Linked DNA regions of Thalassospira sp. TSL5-1. The protein of the gene in region 1 binds, or shares a complex with, the protein of each later gene. Links are inferred from orthologs where the notes say so. Each region holds a gene or a part of one and is shown in the gene's direction. Other genes may lie near its edges.

Region 1 (6,818 bases):
GAAACCGGCCAGCAACAATAAAGACCGATCCGCACAGGAAACTGCGGGAACCGATAATGTGAATGGACCGCAGGCCAGCGTTGCACCGGATGCCATGCAAGCGGATGCGCCAGGCAAAATGCCGGATGTTGAACCGGGTCACGTATCTAAATCCAAATTGCCGCCCGCACCAGCGGGGGCCAAAGCGGTAAATAAAACCTCGTTAAAAGGGGGTGTTGTCGGGCCGGATGCCCATAAGCAGGCATCGGGTCAGGATGCCTTTGAAACATCGGCACGGGATGCGGTCAGTGCGGGGAAATATGTTGTGCTGGGCAGTTTTAACAGCCAGAAGCGCGCCCGCATCGCCCTGGATCAGTTTTCGCAATATCATCCGCAATTGATTCCTGCGACGGTAGAGGGTACCCCTTATCTTAGAATTGCAGTAGGTCCAATGAATATGGCGCGGGCAAATGACTTGCGCCTTGTTACTGCCAAAAATGGCGTTAAGGATTCGTGGATTTTAAATATCGTCGGCAGCGGAGAATAGATTTGCCAAAAATAGTGCGAAATGCGGTCGGCCGCTATGCAACGCTTGCGGTCGCAGTGACCTTTGGTGCCGCATTGGGCGGATGTAGTGCACAGGCTGGGCCGTCGTCTCCTGCCGCGAATGGTCTGGTGTCACATGTCGCCGAATATAAGCTGCGGCTGGTTTCGACCAGTGCCAATAGCTCTGTTGTTGCTGCGCGGGGGGCCTTTGGTTTTCGGTTTGAAAAGGTGTGTGACGGCTGGATTTCCGAATATCGCAATTCGCTGATTTTGCAGGGCCCTCAGGGTGGTGCGATTAATTCATCCTATAGCATGACGCAGTGGGAAGATTTTGCGGCAAAACATTATCGGTTTCGCGTGCGCGACTTTCAGGACGGTTATTTGACTGACGAAGTAAACGGCGATGCCGAACGCCTGGATGACAAGGTTGTGGTGCATTACGAAAAGCCGGTTGAAGTCACCGAGGACCTGCCTGTTGATACCCTGTTTCCGACCCAGCATTCGATCAAGCTTATGCAGCATGCGATGGATGGCGAGGGATATAGCAATGACCGGGTGTTTGACGGCGCGGGTGATACACCGGTTTATCGTATTTCCGCAGTGATTTCTGGTGCGAAAAAGGCTGAAAACGCCGCACGCGATGAAGACCATATCGTCGATAAGCCATTTCATCGTATTAGCATGGCCTTTTTCCCGATGGATGATGACGCAGAACAGCCTGCTTACGAAATGTCGGTTGATTATGGCCAGAACGGGATTACCCAGGGACTGGTACAAAACTTTGGCGATTTCAAACTGCGGGGCGATTTGATCAAGGTACGTGAATTGCCGCCGCCGCAATGTGATTAAAGACAAACCGCTTTAAGGGCGGGTTTGGCCTTCCATATGAAACCATATGAAATGAAAAATGACCTGTCGCCTGTGGAGGGCGGCGGGTCATTTTTTTATGAACAGGGTTTGGGGCCGTATGTTGACGTCATATGCCGTGATACCGGCGTAAAGGAACCCGCCGTTTTGCCAACATGAAACAAAACGGATATTGCCAACTTGGAAATGTTGCCGCCCGGATGTGCGGAATTATGCGACGATGGAGCCCCGGCTGTCGCAACAATAAAGGTCGTACAGTGTTTTGATGATGCGGACGGCTTCTTCGCCATTGAGGGAATAATAGATTGTCTGTGCTTCGCGCCGCGTCTTGACCAACTGGTCCCGCCGCAATCTCGCAAGATGCTGGGACAGGGCAGACTGGCTTAACCCGATGATCTTTTCAAGTTCGCCGACAGATCGTTCGCCATTGTGTAACTGGCATAAGATCATCAATCGACTTTGGTTGCTCATGGCCTTGAGGAGGGCGCTGGCCCTTCCGGCTTGTTGTTCTAATTCTTTTATTTCCATGTGCCTCATTTCATTCCGGTCGTGATCCCGGTTGTGAATGCGTGATAATTTACCCCGTTATCACAGATGGAACGTTGTCCATCTTTTCACAACTGTGGCTCATTTGTAGGCTGATCGCGGGCAGGCATAAGTGTGATGCCATCCGCATTCCTGTTCAAAAGTATTATATTTGTCTATTCGAGCAGTCGCAAAGTCTGATTTGTAAATTGACGGAAAACTTTAAGATTACTTCGCAAAAACGGGCCAAATTGGACTTTGGTCGGGTTTATTTGAAGATGTATGTGATTTATGCCAAGGCAGGTTGCGCCCAAATATGCAAAGAAGAATTAAATTGCAATTGTTTCTTGGTTGCGTCAACCCAAGCGTTACATATTGTTACAACAAGCCGGGCATATGATCATTTAGAGGCGGCAGGGCCGCTTTGGGTGATAATGCAAAACAAACCGGCATATAAACGGGAGGCAGCAGACGGGTATGGCAACATTGTTTGTTTCGCATCGTGCCTGCATTGAGCATGATCCTGGCCACGGCCACCCGGAGCAACCGGACCGCCTGCGGGTTATTCAACGGGTTCTTGAAGCCGAAGAATTCATGTTTTTGCATCGTGAAGAGGCGCGGCGGGCCGATATCGACCTGATCAAACGGGTGCATGACCCGGTCTATGTGGATCGCATCTTTGCCAAAATTCCCGAAAAGGGCGAAATATCGCTGGATGGCGATACCTATGTATCACCCGCCTCGGGCGAGGCGGCATTGCGGGCGGTTGGCGGGTCCTGTGTTGCGGTGGATGCGGTGATGCAGGGGCATGAACGCAATGCCTTTGTCGGGGTGCGCCCACCGGGGCATCATGCCGAATATGAACGCGCAATGGGCTTTTGCCTGTTTAACAATGCAGCGGTTGCCGCGCGCTATGCGCGGGAAACTTATGGCATCAAGCGGGTTGCGGTGATGGATTTCGATGTGCATCACGGCAATGGTACGCAGGATCTTTTTTATCATGATCCTGATCTGTTTTATTGCTCTACCCATCAATGGCCGCTTTATCCCGGCACAGGCGACCCGATGGATCGGGGATGTGCCAATAATATCCTGAATGTTGGGCTGACGGCAGGTGCGGGCACGGCAGAAATCCAAAAGGCGTTTCATGACTATGTGGTTCCCGGTCTGATCGATTTTGCCCCGGAATTGTTGATTGTTTCTGCCGGGTTTGATGCGCATCGTAATGACCCGCTGGCAGGCCTGGCCCTGGTGGAAAGTGATTTTACCTGGATGACCGAGCAGCTTTTGGCCGTCGCCGGGCAATGTTGCGAGAACCGTTTGGTATCGATTCTGGAAGGCGGATATGATCTGCCGTCGCTGGCATCCTCGGTATTGGCGCATGTGCGGGCCTTGATGACGGGGTGATCCAACCGTCAATCGCAATCTGACGGAGAAATTGCGTGATATGGGCAAAGTCGGGCCGGGCTTTGTATTGCCCTGCTGGGGCCTTGCGCGTAAACTCCGCCCAGCCAATAAAAAGGAGCAAACATGTCGGACGCAAATCCTGTAATTCCCGAAGATATCGCCAAACTGAGCTTCGAGGAGGCTTTGGGCCAGCTTGAAAATCTGGTGCGGCAGCTTGAACAGGGGCAGGTGGGCCTTGATGACGCGATTGCATCCTATGAACGCGGGGCCGCATTGAAACGCCATTGCGCAGACAAATTGCGGGCGGCCGAAGAACGCATCGAAAAAATTACGCTGGGGGCGGATGGCAAACCCGGCGCAACAGCCACCGAAATCGAATAACCACATTCAAGGCGGAGTCCCGGGTGAGCTATGACCTGATTTCTGCGCTGGGAGAGGCATCGGCCGATCTTGGCGACATGCTTGACAAAATTCTGCCGCGTCCTGACGGGCAGATTGAAGAACGCCTGTTTGAGGCGATGCGGTATTCGACAATGGGCGAAGGCAAACGCCTGCGACCGTTTTTGGTCATGGCGTCTTCCGCGCTTTTCAAGGTATCACGGACATCGGCGCTTCGTGTGGCCGCCGCGATTGAAATGGTGCATACCTATTCGCTGATCCATGACGATTTGCCCGCCATGGATAACGATGATCTGCGGCGCGGCAAACCGAGCTGCCATAAGCAGTTTGACGAGGCAACCGCCATTCTGGCGGGTGATGCCCTGTTGACCCAGGCCTTTGAAGTGCTGGCCGATGAAGAAACCCACCCCGACCCCCGTGTCTGCACCCAGCTTGTGCGCGCGATGGCGCGGGCGGCAGGCCCCTATGGCATGGTCGGTGGGCAAATGATTGATCTGACCGGCGAGGGCAAAAGCCTGAGCGAAACGCAGGTGACGCAATTGCACTTGCTTAAAACCGGGCGGATATTCGCCTTTGCCTGTGAAGCCGGGGCAATTTTGGGCAAGGCCCCCAATACAATGCGTGTGGGACTGCGGGCCTATGCCCATGACATGGGGCTGGCCTTCCAGATCAAGGATGACCTTCTGGATGTAGAAGCCAGCAGTAATGATCTGGGCAAAACGGCAGGCAAGGACCAGGAGCAGGAAAAATCCACTTATGTGAAGCTGCTGGGCCTGGAGCGGGCCCGCGAGCAGGCACAGATGCTGTGTGATCAGGCCATTCATCATCTTGACGCGTTTGATGACGAGGCAGAGCCCTTGCGGGCGGTTGCGCGATTTGTGATTGATCGCAAACGCTGACCCATAGGGCAAAACAGAGCTGCCTTATGCCGGAGATGCAGGAAAAACCCGCCTATCATGCAGGCTTTCGGGACCGGGTGTTTGACAAGGACCCGTTCCCGTTGGCCCTGTGGTACCCGTCAGAGGGCACAGAAACGCCAGTACGCCATATGGGCGTTGCCAGCATGGCGGTCCGCAATGGTGATTTCGCGCCGGGCGGGCCGTTTCCACTGGTACTGATTTCGCATGGCTCGGAAGGGCACCGTTTTGTGCATTTCTGGCTGGCGGAATATCTGGCCCGGCGCGGCTATATTGTCGCGGCGTTGCAGCATAATGGCGATAATTACCTTGATGCCGCGGATGCGCGGTCATTGGCGATTATTGAACGGCGCCCGCTGGAAATGAAACAGGCGCTGGACCTTCTGTTGGCGCAGGATGATATTGCCCCGCATATTGATGCCACCCGCATTTGCGCCCTGGGGCATTCGGCGGGCGGGGCAACGGTTTTCAAACTGGCGGGCTGGCAGTTCGATGCCGGGGAATGGCAGCGTTATTGCGCCATCAATCGCGACTCAGACCGGGTGATTTGCGAATTTGTGCCTGATCAGAGGGCGTTAAACCGTTTGCACGATCGCTATGGTGCGCCAATTGTGCCTGCCGGCGATGACCGCATTTCGGCCATCATTGCCATTGCGCCGGCCTTTGGCGTGGCGGCAACATCCGCCGGGTTTGAAAATGTTGATGTTCCGATGCTGGTGATCGAGGCGGAAACCGATGAAGTTTTGCCCCATGATGTCAATGCTGCGCGTTTTCGCCAGTTGTTGCAGGGTAGGGCCGGTTTTGTGCGCATCAAGGGGGCGGGGCATTATTCGTTTTTGCCACCCTGTACCGATTTTATTGCGCAAAATTTCCCCCATTTGTGCCGGGATTTTGGCCGCGAAAGACAGCATATTCATAACAGTGTGCAGCAGCTTGTCGGGCATTTTCTGGATCGTGTTTTAACGCGCTGAATTTGGCGTAATTTCGGGGTCGCTAATTTTGTTTAACCCCGCTATTTTACGGCCCTTGCAATGGGATTGCCAAAGCGTCACCCTGTTGTCATGAAATCAAACGCTGAGAGAACACAAAAATCGAGTTCGGCATGACCACCTCCAAGACCCCGCTGCTTGACACTGTTACGATCCCGTCAGACCTGCGCAAGTTGCAGCCAGCGCAACTGCGACAGCTTGCCGATGAATTGCGACAGGAAACCATTGATGCCGTCTCGGTCACGGGCGGGCATTTGGGGGCCGGGCTGGGTGTGGTCGAACTGACCGTTGCCATCCATTACCTGTTTGATACCCCGCATGACCGTTTGATCTGGGATGTGGGGCATCAGTGCTATCCGCATAAAATTCTGACCGGGCGGCGTGACCGTATTCGTACCCTGCGCCAGGGCGGCGGGCTGTCGGGCTTTACCAAACGCGCGGAATCCGAATATGACCCGTTTGGGGCGGGCCATAGCTCTACCTCGATTTCGGCGGGTTTGGGCATGGCGGTGGCCAATCAGCTATCGGATGACAAACGCAAAAACGTGATTGCCGTGATTGGCGATGGCGCGATGAGTGCGGGCATGGCCTATGAAGCCATGAACAATGCGGCTGCGACCGACCAGCGCCTGATTGTGATTTTGAACGACAATGACATGTCGATTGCCCCGCCGGTGGGCTCCATGTCGGGCTATCTGTCCCGGTTGATTTCGGGCAAAAGCTATCAGGGGTTGCGCAATGCGGCCAAGGGGCTGACCAAACATTTGCCCCGCCAGATCGAGGAAGCCGCCCGCAAAATAGAGGAATATACCCGTGGTATGGTAACGGGGGGCACCCTGTTTGAAGAAATGGGGTTCTTCTATGTCGGACCGATTGACGGGCATAACCTGGACCATTTATTGCCGGTTCTGAAAAATGTGCGCGATGCCGACCTTGATGGCCCGGTATTGATCCATGCCGTGACGCAGAAGGGCAAGGGTTATGCCCCGGCGGAACATGCGGCGGATAAATATCACGGCGTTGCCAAGTTTGACGTGGTAACGGGCAAGCAGGCCAAGCCAACCCCCAATGCACCGTCCTACACCAAGGTTTATGGTGAAACGCTGGTCAAGCTGGGGCAGAAGGACGAAAAGGTAACGGCGATTACCGCCGCCATGCCATCGGGCACGGGGGTTAACCTGTTTGCCGA
Region 2 (6,949 bases), 630 kb from region 1 along the record:
GGGTCCGGCGGAACCTGGTTGCCAAGATGCTGCACCAGCAATTTGCTGATCCCCACATCAATTTGCTGAAGCTTGTGAAGGTAATGGATGTGATGTTCCAGCGGGTCAAGCCGACTTGCCGATCGCCACGCCGAAAAGGCCAGAAAGGCTAGCGAAATCATCAGTCCGATAGTGGCAAGCGTGATCGAAACTTTTAACGGACGCAGCAGTGTTTTTCGCGCCGATGCGTGACTTGCGCTGGGAGTTTTCATACAGGCTGTTCCTGAATAAGGCGGAAGTGCCGTGATCCGTTATGGTTAACGGATCACGGTAAAGGCAGGAACAGACTGTACTAAAAAAAGATTACGGCAAACAGATGATTGCCATCAGGTCAGTTCTTTTCGCGCGCAACAGCCCGCCAGCCAATATCACGGCGGCAAAAACCCTCCGGCCAGTCGATTTTGTCTACCGCTTCATAGGCGCGTTTTTGCGCTTCGCTAACACTGTTGCCCCGTGCGGTAACACCTAAAACACGGCCACCGGTGGCGGTCAGGCGGTCGCCATCCATTTTGGTGCCCGCATGCAGGATTTTAACCTTATCGAGCGCATCGGCTGCCGCAACATTGCGAATTTCCGTGCCTTTTTCATAGGATCCGGGATACCCCTTGGCGGCCATCACCACCACCATCGCGGTTTCGTCAAACCATTCGGGTTTTACCTGGTCCAGCGTGCCGTTGGCGGCCCCGTCGAGAATATCCAAAACATCCGACTTCAGGCGGCTCATCAAAACCTGGCATTCAGGGTCGCCAAAGCGGATGTTATATTCGATCAGCTTGGGGTTTTCGTTTTCATCAATCATCAAACCGGCAAACAGCACACCCTTGAACGGATGGCCCTCGGCGGCCATGCCTTTGACGGTCGGTACGATGATGTCACGCATCACACGTTCTTCAACGGTGGCGGTGAAAACCGGGGCGGGGCTATAGGCGCCCATGCCGCCGGTATTGGGGCCTGTATCGCCCTCGCCAACGGCTTTGTGGTCCTGGGCTGCGACCAGCGGAATAACATTTTTGCCATCACACACGGCAAAGAAGGAGGCTTCCTCGCCGGTCATAAATTCCTCGATCACGATTTCCGCACCGGCATCGCCAAATTTGCCGCCGACCATGCACTCGTCAATGGCAGCGTTGGCTTCTTCAACCGTCTGGCAAATTGTCACACCCTTGCCAGCAGCAAGGCCATCGGTTTTCACCACAATCGGTGCGCCCTGTTTTTCAACAAAGGCCTTGGCATCGGCAGGGGTGGTAAAGCGGCCATAGGCAGCAGTCGGCACGCCGAATTTGGCCACCATATCCTTCATGAAACCCTTGGAGCCTTCAAGCTGTGCGGCTGCCTTGGAACAGCCAAAGGATTTGATCCCGGCGTCATCCAGGGCATCCACTAGGCCCGCCACCAGCGGGGCCTCGGGCCCGACAACCACCAGATCAACGCCATTGTCGCGGGCGAAAGTGACCAGGCCAGGAATATCGCCATCGGAAATGGCGACACATTGTGCGGAATCGGCAATGCCGGCATTGCCCGGTGCACACCACAGTTTGGTTAAACGCGGGCTACGCGCAATGGCCCAACATAATGCGTGTTCCCGTCCACCGCCGCCAACGACCAGAACTTTCATGACTTTTACCCCGACTGCTTGATGGTCCAGATATGATCCTTTAGGCTTCACATCTTCAGTGCGTAACAAATTACGCAACCGCGTTAATAATTCACGCGGGCTTTTAGCATAAAGTAGCCTTGATGACGCAAGATTTGTTCGACCCATACGCCCCGCAACCGCAACAATCCGGCAACCTGCCGGAATTTTCGGTATCCGACCTGTCCAACGCGCTTAAACGCACGGTCGAGGATGCCTTTTCGTTTGTTCGGGTGCGCGGCGAAATTTCCGGTTTCAAACGTGCCTCCAGCGGCCATCTTTATTTGGCCCTCAAGGATGACAATGCCGTGCTGGATGCCGTTTGCTGGCGCGGAGTTGCCAGCAAACTTGGCATTTCCCCCGAAGATGGCATGGAAGTGATCGTCACCGGGCGCTTAACGACCTTTCCGGGCCGGTCCAAATATCAGATCGTGATCGACAGCATGGAAGTTGCTGGCGAAGGCGCACTTCTGAAATTGCTGGAAGATCGCAAAAAGAAACTGGCCGCCGAAGGCCTGTTTGATGCGGACCGCAAACGTCCCATTCCGTTTTTGCCCGAGGTGATTGGTATTGTCACTTCGCCTACGGGTGCCGTGATTCGCGATATCATGCACCGCCTGCGCGAACGGTTCCCGCGTCGCGTTCTGTTATGGCCCGTGCTGGTGCAGGGCAAAGGGGCAGCAGAGCAGGTGGCCCACGCCGTGCGCGGTTTTAACGAATTGCTGCCTTATGGCGATATTCCGCGCCCCGATGTGTTGATTGTTGCACGCGGTGGCGGCTCGCTGGAAGATTTATGGTCCTTTAACGAGGAAATTGTTGCCCGTGCGGTGGCGGAATCTACCATTCCCGTCATTTCGGCAGTCGGCCATGAAACCGATACCACCCTGATCGATTTTGTATCTGATCTGCGGGCACCGACACCCACCGGGGCCGCCGAAAAGGCCGTACCTGTGCGGCTGGATTTGCTGGCCCAGGTTAATGACGACGGCCAGCGCCTGATTGGTGCGGTGCGCCGATCGGCGGGTGATAAACGCATGGGGCTGGAAAGTGCCGCCCGTGCGCTGGGCGACCCGCGCCGTATGCTTGAAGATCGGGCACAAAGCCTGGATAACTGGTCGGACCGATTGCCACGTGCCACGCAATCTGTTTTGCAGCAGGCACGCGCACGGCTGAACGAAACCGCATCGCGCCTTGCAAGCCCGCGCGAACAGCTGTCGGAAAAACGCAACCGGCTGGGAAATGCCGGGCTGAAACTGCAAGCCGTGATTGACCGGCAGGTGCAGCAGCAAAAATCCCGCCTGGATCGCGCATCGGCAGGCTTGCGCCCCAACGATGCCAAAAACGATATTCGCCGTAATAACCGCCAGATCCAGGATTTAAGCGAGCGTTTGAAACGTGCCATGCAAAATACCCTTGTGCGGGAACGCGAAGGATTGGCACGGTATGACCGTTTGCTGGAAAGCTTTTCCTATCGCAATGTTTTAAAACGCGGGTTTGCCGTGGTGCGCGATGCCGATGGCAAATTGATCGATCATGCCGCCATGTTGGCAATGGGGCAACATTACCGCCTGGAAATGCAGGATGGCAGCGCGGATATGCAGCTTGCCGGGGATACATCGGCTGTAAACAGCCCTGCAACTGGTACCCCCGCGCCGCAGGTTGAAAAACCTTCGCAACCGGCGGCATCCGCCCCACAGGCGGAAGCCGCGGCCACCAGTCCTGCTGCGGAAAAGCCCAAAAAGCCGCGCCGTAAAAAAGACCCCACCCCCAAAGAAGATGACCGCCAAGGGAGCCTGCTATAATGCGTTCTAAATATGTTGCCGTTGCCTTAACCCTGATGGGGATTGTGGGTGCCATGCCGCTTATGGCGCAGGCGGCAGAACCCGTCTTTAAAGGCAGCTTTATCCAGGGCGGGATCGTCTTTGGCGAAACAACGCCCGGTACGGCGGTAGAACTGGACGGCGAAAAAATTGATACCATTGCGCCCGATGGCAATTTTGTGCTGGGTTTTTCGCGCGATTATGAAGGCCCGGCCACGGTGACGCTGCTGCACAAGGATGGCAGCACCGAACAGTTTTCCTATCCCGTCACCCATCGCACCTTTGACATTCAGCGCATTGATGGCCTGCCCAAAAAAATGGTTACACCTGACCCAGCCGTGATGGACCGCATCCATGATGATTCCCGTCAGGCCCGCGAAGCCAGGGTCGCTAGGTATGATCAGGAATATTATAAATCCGGGTTTATCTGGCCCGCGACCGGGCCGATTAGCGGTGTTTATGGTTCCCAGCGTATTTTGAACGGCGAACCGCGTGCCCCGCATTGGGGGGTGGATGTTGCCGTGCCCAGTGGCACGCCGATTGTTGCCCCGGCGGATGGCGTGGTCACTCTGGCTCATCCCGATATGTATTTTTCCGGGGCAACCCTGTTTGTCGATCATGGGTTGGGGGTTGTGTCGGCCTTTTTGCATCTGTCGAAAATTGATGTCAAAGTAGGTGATGTGGTCCATCAGGGCGAGGTGATTGCCCATTCGGGTGCCAGTGGCCGGGCGACCGGCCCGCATTTGGATTGGCGGGTCAATGTGGGCGCCACCCGCATTGATGCGGCCCTGCTGGTGCCGCCCATGAAACAGGTTTTGGCAGGGGCGAAGAAATGAAAACACGGGGTGCGGTGGCGGCAGGACATATTGAAACGGCCCGTGCCGCGCGCGACGTGCTGGAAGCTGGCGGCACGGCCTTTGATGCCGTTATTGCCGCCATGTGGGCCGCCTGTGTTGCCGAACCGGTTTTGGCCTCCCTGGGTGGGGGCGGTTTTTTAATGGCCCGCCCGGCAGGCAAACCGCCCCGTCTTTATGATTTTTTTGTTGAAACACCGCTGGCAAAACGCCCGGCAGAACAACTGGAATTTAAAAGCTGCATTGCCACCTTTGCCGGTGGCGTGGAGCAGGAATTTCACGGTGGTTATGGTGCGGTGGCAACACCGGGCGTTGTGGCGGGCCTGTTTGCCGTTCATCGCGATTTGGCCGGTATGCCAATGGCGGATTTGGCCGCCCCGGCGCGCAGCCTTGCGCGTGATGGTGTGCGAATTGACCCGTTCCAGCATTATGTGATGAATATCGTTACCCCGCTTTTGGGTTTTTGCGCGGAAACCCGCAAAACATATGGTGCACCTCAAAAAGACGACGATGATTTCAAGGTGATTGCGACCAATACCCGCCATCAGCAACCCGAACTGGCAGCATCAATTGATGAACTGGTGCAAAACGGAGCGGATAGTTTTTATCGGGGCGATTTGGCAACGGCGCTGATTGCGGCCTGTGCGCAATCGGGTGGGTATTTGACGGCAGATGATTTGGCGAAATACCGGGTTTTGCTGCGTGACCCGCTGCTGGTGCGCGGGCGGCAGGGCAAGTTTGTGCTTAATCCACCCCCGGCATCGGGTGGGGTTTTGGCGGGCTTTGGCCTTAAACTGGCACGTGACCTGGATTTGGGTTCGTTTGGTGATGCCCGCCATCTCGATATGGTTTCGGCCATTCTCAAAACGACATCGGTTGTGCGCGGCGAATTTGGCGCTGCCCCCTCCATTCTGGGCGATGAATTTTGCGAAGGATACCGCACGCTGATTGGCGACCGCCCCTTAACCCAAAATGGCACCACCCATATTTCCGTGGTCGATGATTTGGGCAATCTGGCGTCTGTCACCCTGTCAAACGGGTCAACATCCGGGCGCATGATTCCGGGCAGTGGCATTTTGCTTAATAACATGCTGGGCGAGGCCGATTTATCGCCTGAAGGCTTTCACGACTGGCCGTGTGGCGTGCGCATGACATCGATGATGACGCCCGCCCTGTACCTTGCCAATGACGGGGCGTTGGTGGCGCTGGGGTCGGGCGGGTCCAACCGCATTCGGTCCACCATGATGCAGGTTTTGCTGAACCTTGATGTGTTTGGCATGTCGCTGGAAGACGCGATTGTTGCCCCGCGCATGCACTTTGACGACAACCTGCTCTCGATTGAACCCGGTTTTGATGCCGGTCTTCTCGACCGGTTGCATTTAAACGAACAACATCGTTGGCAGGAAAGCGACATGTTCTTTGGCGGTGTTCACGCAGCATCCTTTAACAGTTTCGCCAATCGGCTTGATGCGGTGGGTGATGCGCGGCGTAACGGGCAAGGTTTTATTATCGACTGATCCTTGGTCCCGGCCTTAGTCCTGTGGCACAACGGCACCAACATCAAGCAAGGGGGCGGCATCAATCTTTTCCGCATTCATCATTGCAGCAACCCGTTGCAAAGATGACAGCATCTGGGTTTTTTCCCAGACGGGCAATTCTTCAAACTGGCGAATGAATTCTTCCTGCAGCAGGTCGGGGGCATTGGCGATGATGTCGCGCCCGGCCTGGGTCAGGTCGGTATTGACCACACGCTTGTCAGTTTGGGACCGTCGCCGTTCCATCAAACCGCGCTGTTCCAGGCGGTTTAGAATGGTTGTTACCGTAGCCTGGCTTAGCGATACATGGTTGGAAATGCGTTTGACTGTGACATTTTGCAATTCGTCAATCGCGCGCAAGACCATGATTTGCGGAATGGTCAGCCCGTAAATTTTCATGATGCGTTTGGAATGCAGGTCCGTCGCCCGGATAATCTGTCGTAGGGTGACAAGAACTTCCTGCCAATAGGGATGCTGCTGGTCCATTGGTTATTCTTTTATACTACATGTTTGGGGCACGGTTATCGAATAGGGTTTTGGGGCCCGATGCTGTGTTATCGGTTAACGGTGTTTGATCCGGGAATCAAAGAAAAAAAGGTAAAAAGTGTTAGCCGCGAAACCGGCGCAGATAAAAATACAGCATGCCAAAAACTGCGCATAAAACGGCAAACCCGCTGACAAAAACGACGATTTTTTCCCGCCATAATGAACCGGACCGGCGATCTTGCATATATGCCAGTACGCGCTTGCGCAGGTCGTCCATATCGGGTGTCAAATTTCGTGCTGGCACAAAAAGCGGCGCGCCTGCACGCGATAACAGGTCGTTGGCAGCATTGACCCGATCCGTATAAATCGCAAACCGTTCTTCTACCTTATCAAGGTCTTGCAAGGGGCTGTGTGGGGCCGGGGTGGACTGGGCCGGGGCCTTGCTAATGGTGATGGGAATTTGCATCAGGTTGTGATACGGCCCCTTAAGGCATTCCAGTAAGGTTCGGGGTTTTGATTTGCAGTCTATGACCTGATCGGGGGTGGTGTTGATGGCATCGCGCAGGCTGTGTTGTAAATTTT

What was found.
Region 2: the proteins of LF95_RS04920 (region 1) and xseA are in contact, whole or in part, in a cryo-EM structure (PDB 8TXR), measured with the Escherichia coli proteins. The link is inferred for Thalassospira sp. TSL5-1 from one-to-one orthologs.

The regions. Positions count from the first base shown.
Region 1 is NZ_KV880637.1:1,034,181-1,040,998, forward strand. What follows is about bases 2,338-5,076. They hold LF95_RS04920 (exodeoxyribonuclease VII small subunit), read left to right. Parts: upstream 2,338-3,447; coding sequence 3,448-3,705; downstream 3,706-5,076. Other genes in these bases: LF95_RS04915 (histone deacetylase family protein), read left to right, coding at 2,395-3,324; LF95_RS04925 (polyprenyl synthetase family protein), read left to right, coding at 3,783-4,622; LF95_RS04930 (alpha/beta hydrolase family protein), read left to right, coding at 4,649-5,076. Outside these bases: LF95_RS04900 (SPOR domain-containing protein), read left to right, coding at 1-526; LF95_RS04905 (EipB family protein), read left to right, coding at 529-1,374; LF95_RS04910 (ArsR/SmtB family transcription factor), read right to left, coding at 1,603-1,920; more of LF95_RS04930, read left to right, coding at 5,077-5,611; dxs (1-deoxy-D-xylulose-5-phosphate synthase), read left to right, coding at 5,743-6,818. UniProt on the Escherichia coli protein: Bidirectionally degrades single-stranded DNA into large acid-insoluble oligonucleotides, which are then degraded further into small acid-soluble oligonucleotides.
Region 2 is NZ_KV880637.1:407,573-414,521, forward strand. The notes cover bases 1,256-4,125. They hold xseA (exodeoxyribonuclease VII large subunit), read left to right. Parts: upstream 1,256-1,776; coding sequence 1,777-3,474; downstream 3,475-4,125. Other genes in these bases: purD (phosphoribosylamine--glycine ligase), read right to left, coding at 1,256-1,654; LF95_RS01975 (M23 family metallopeptidase), read left to right, coding at 3,474-4,125. In the rest of the region: LF95_RS01960 (sensor histidine kinase), read right to left, coding at 1-251; more of purD, read right to left, coding at 371-1,255; more of LF95_RS01975, read left to right, coding at 4,126-4,328; LF95_RS01980 (gamma-glutamyltransferase family protein), read left to right, coding at 4,325-5,863; LF95_RS01985 (MarR family winged helix-turn-helix transcriptional regulator), read right to left, coding at 5,879-6,367; LF95_RS01990 (hypothetical protein), read right to left, coding at 6,489-6,949. UniProt on the Escherichia coli protein: Bidirectionally degrades single-stranded DNA into large acid-insoluble oligonucleotides, which are then degraded further into small acid-soluble oligonucleotides.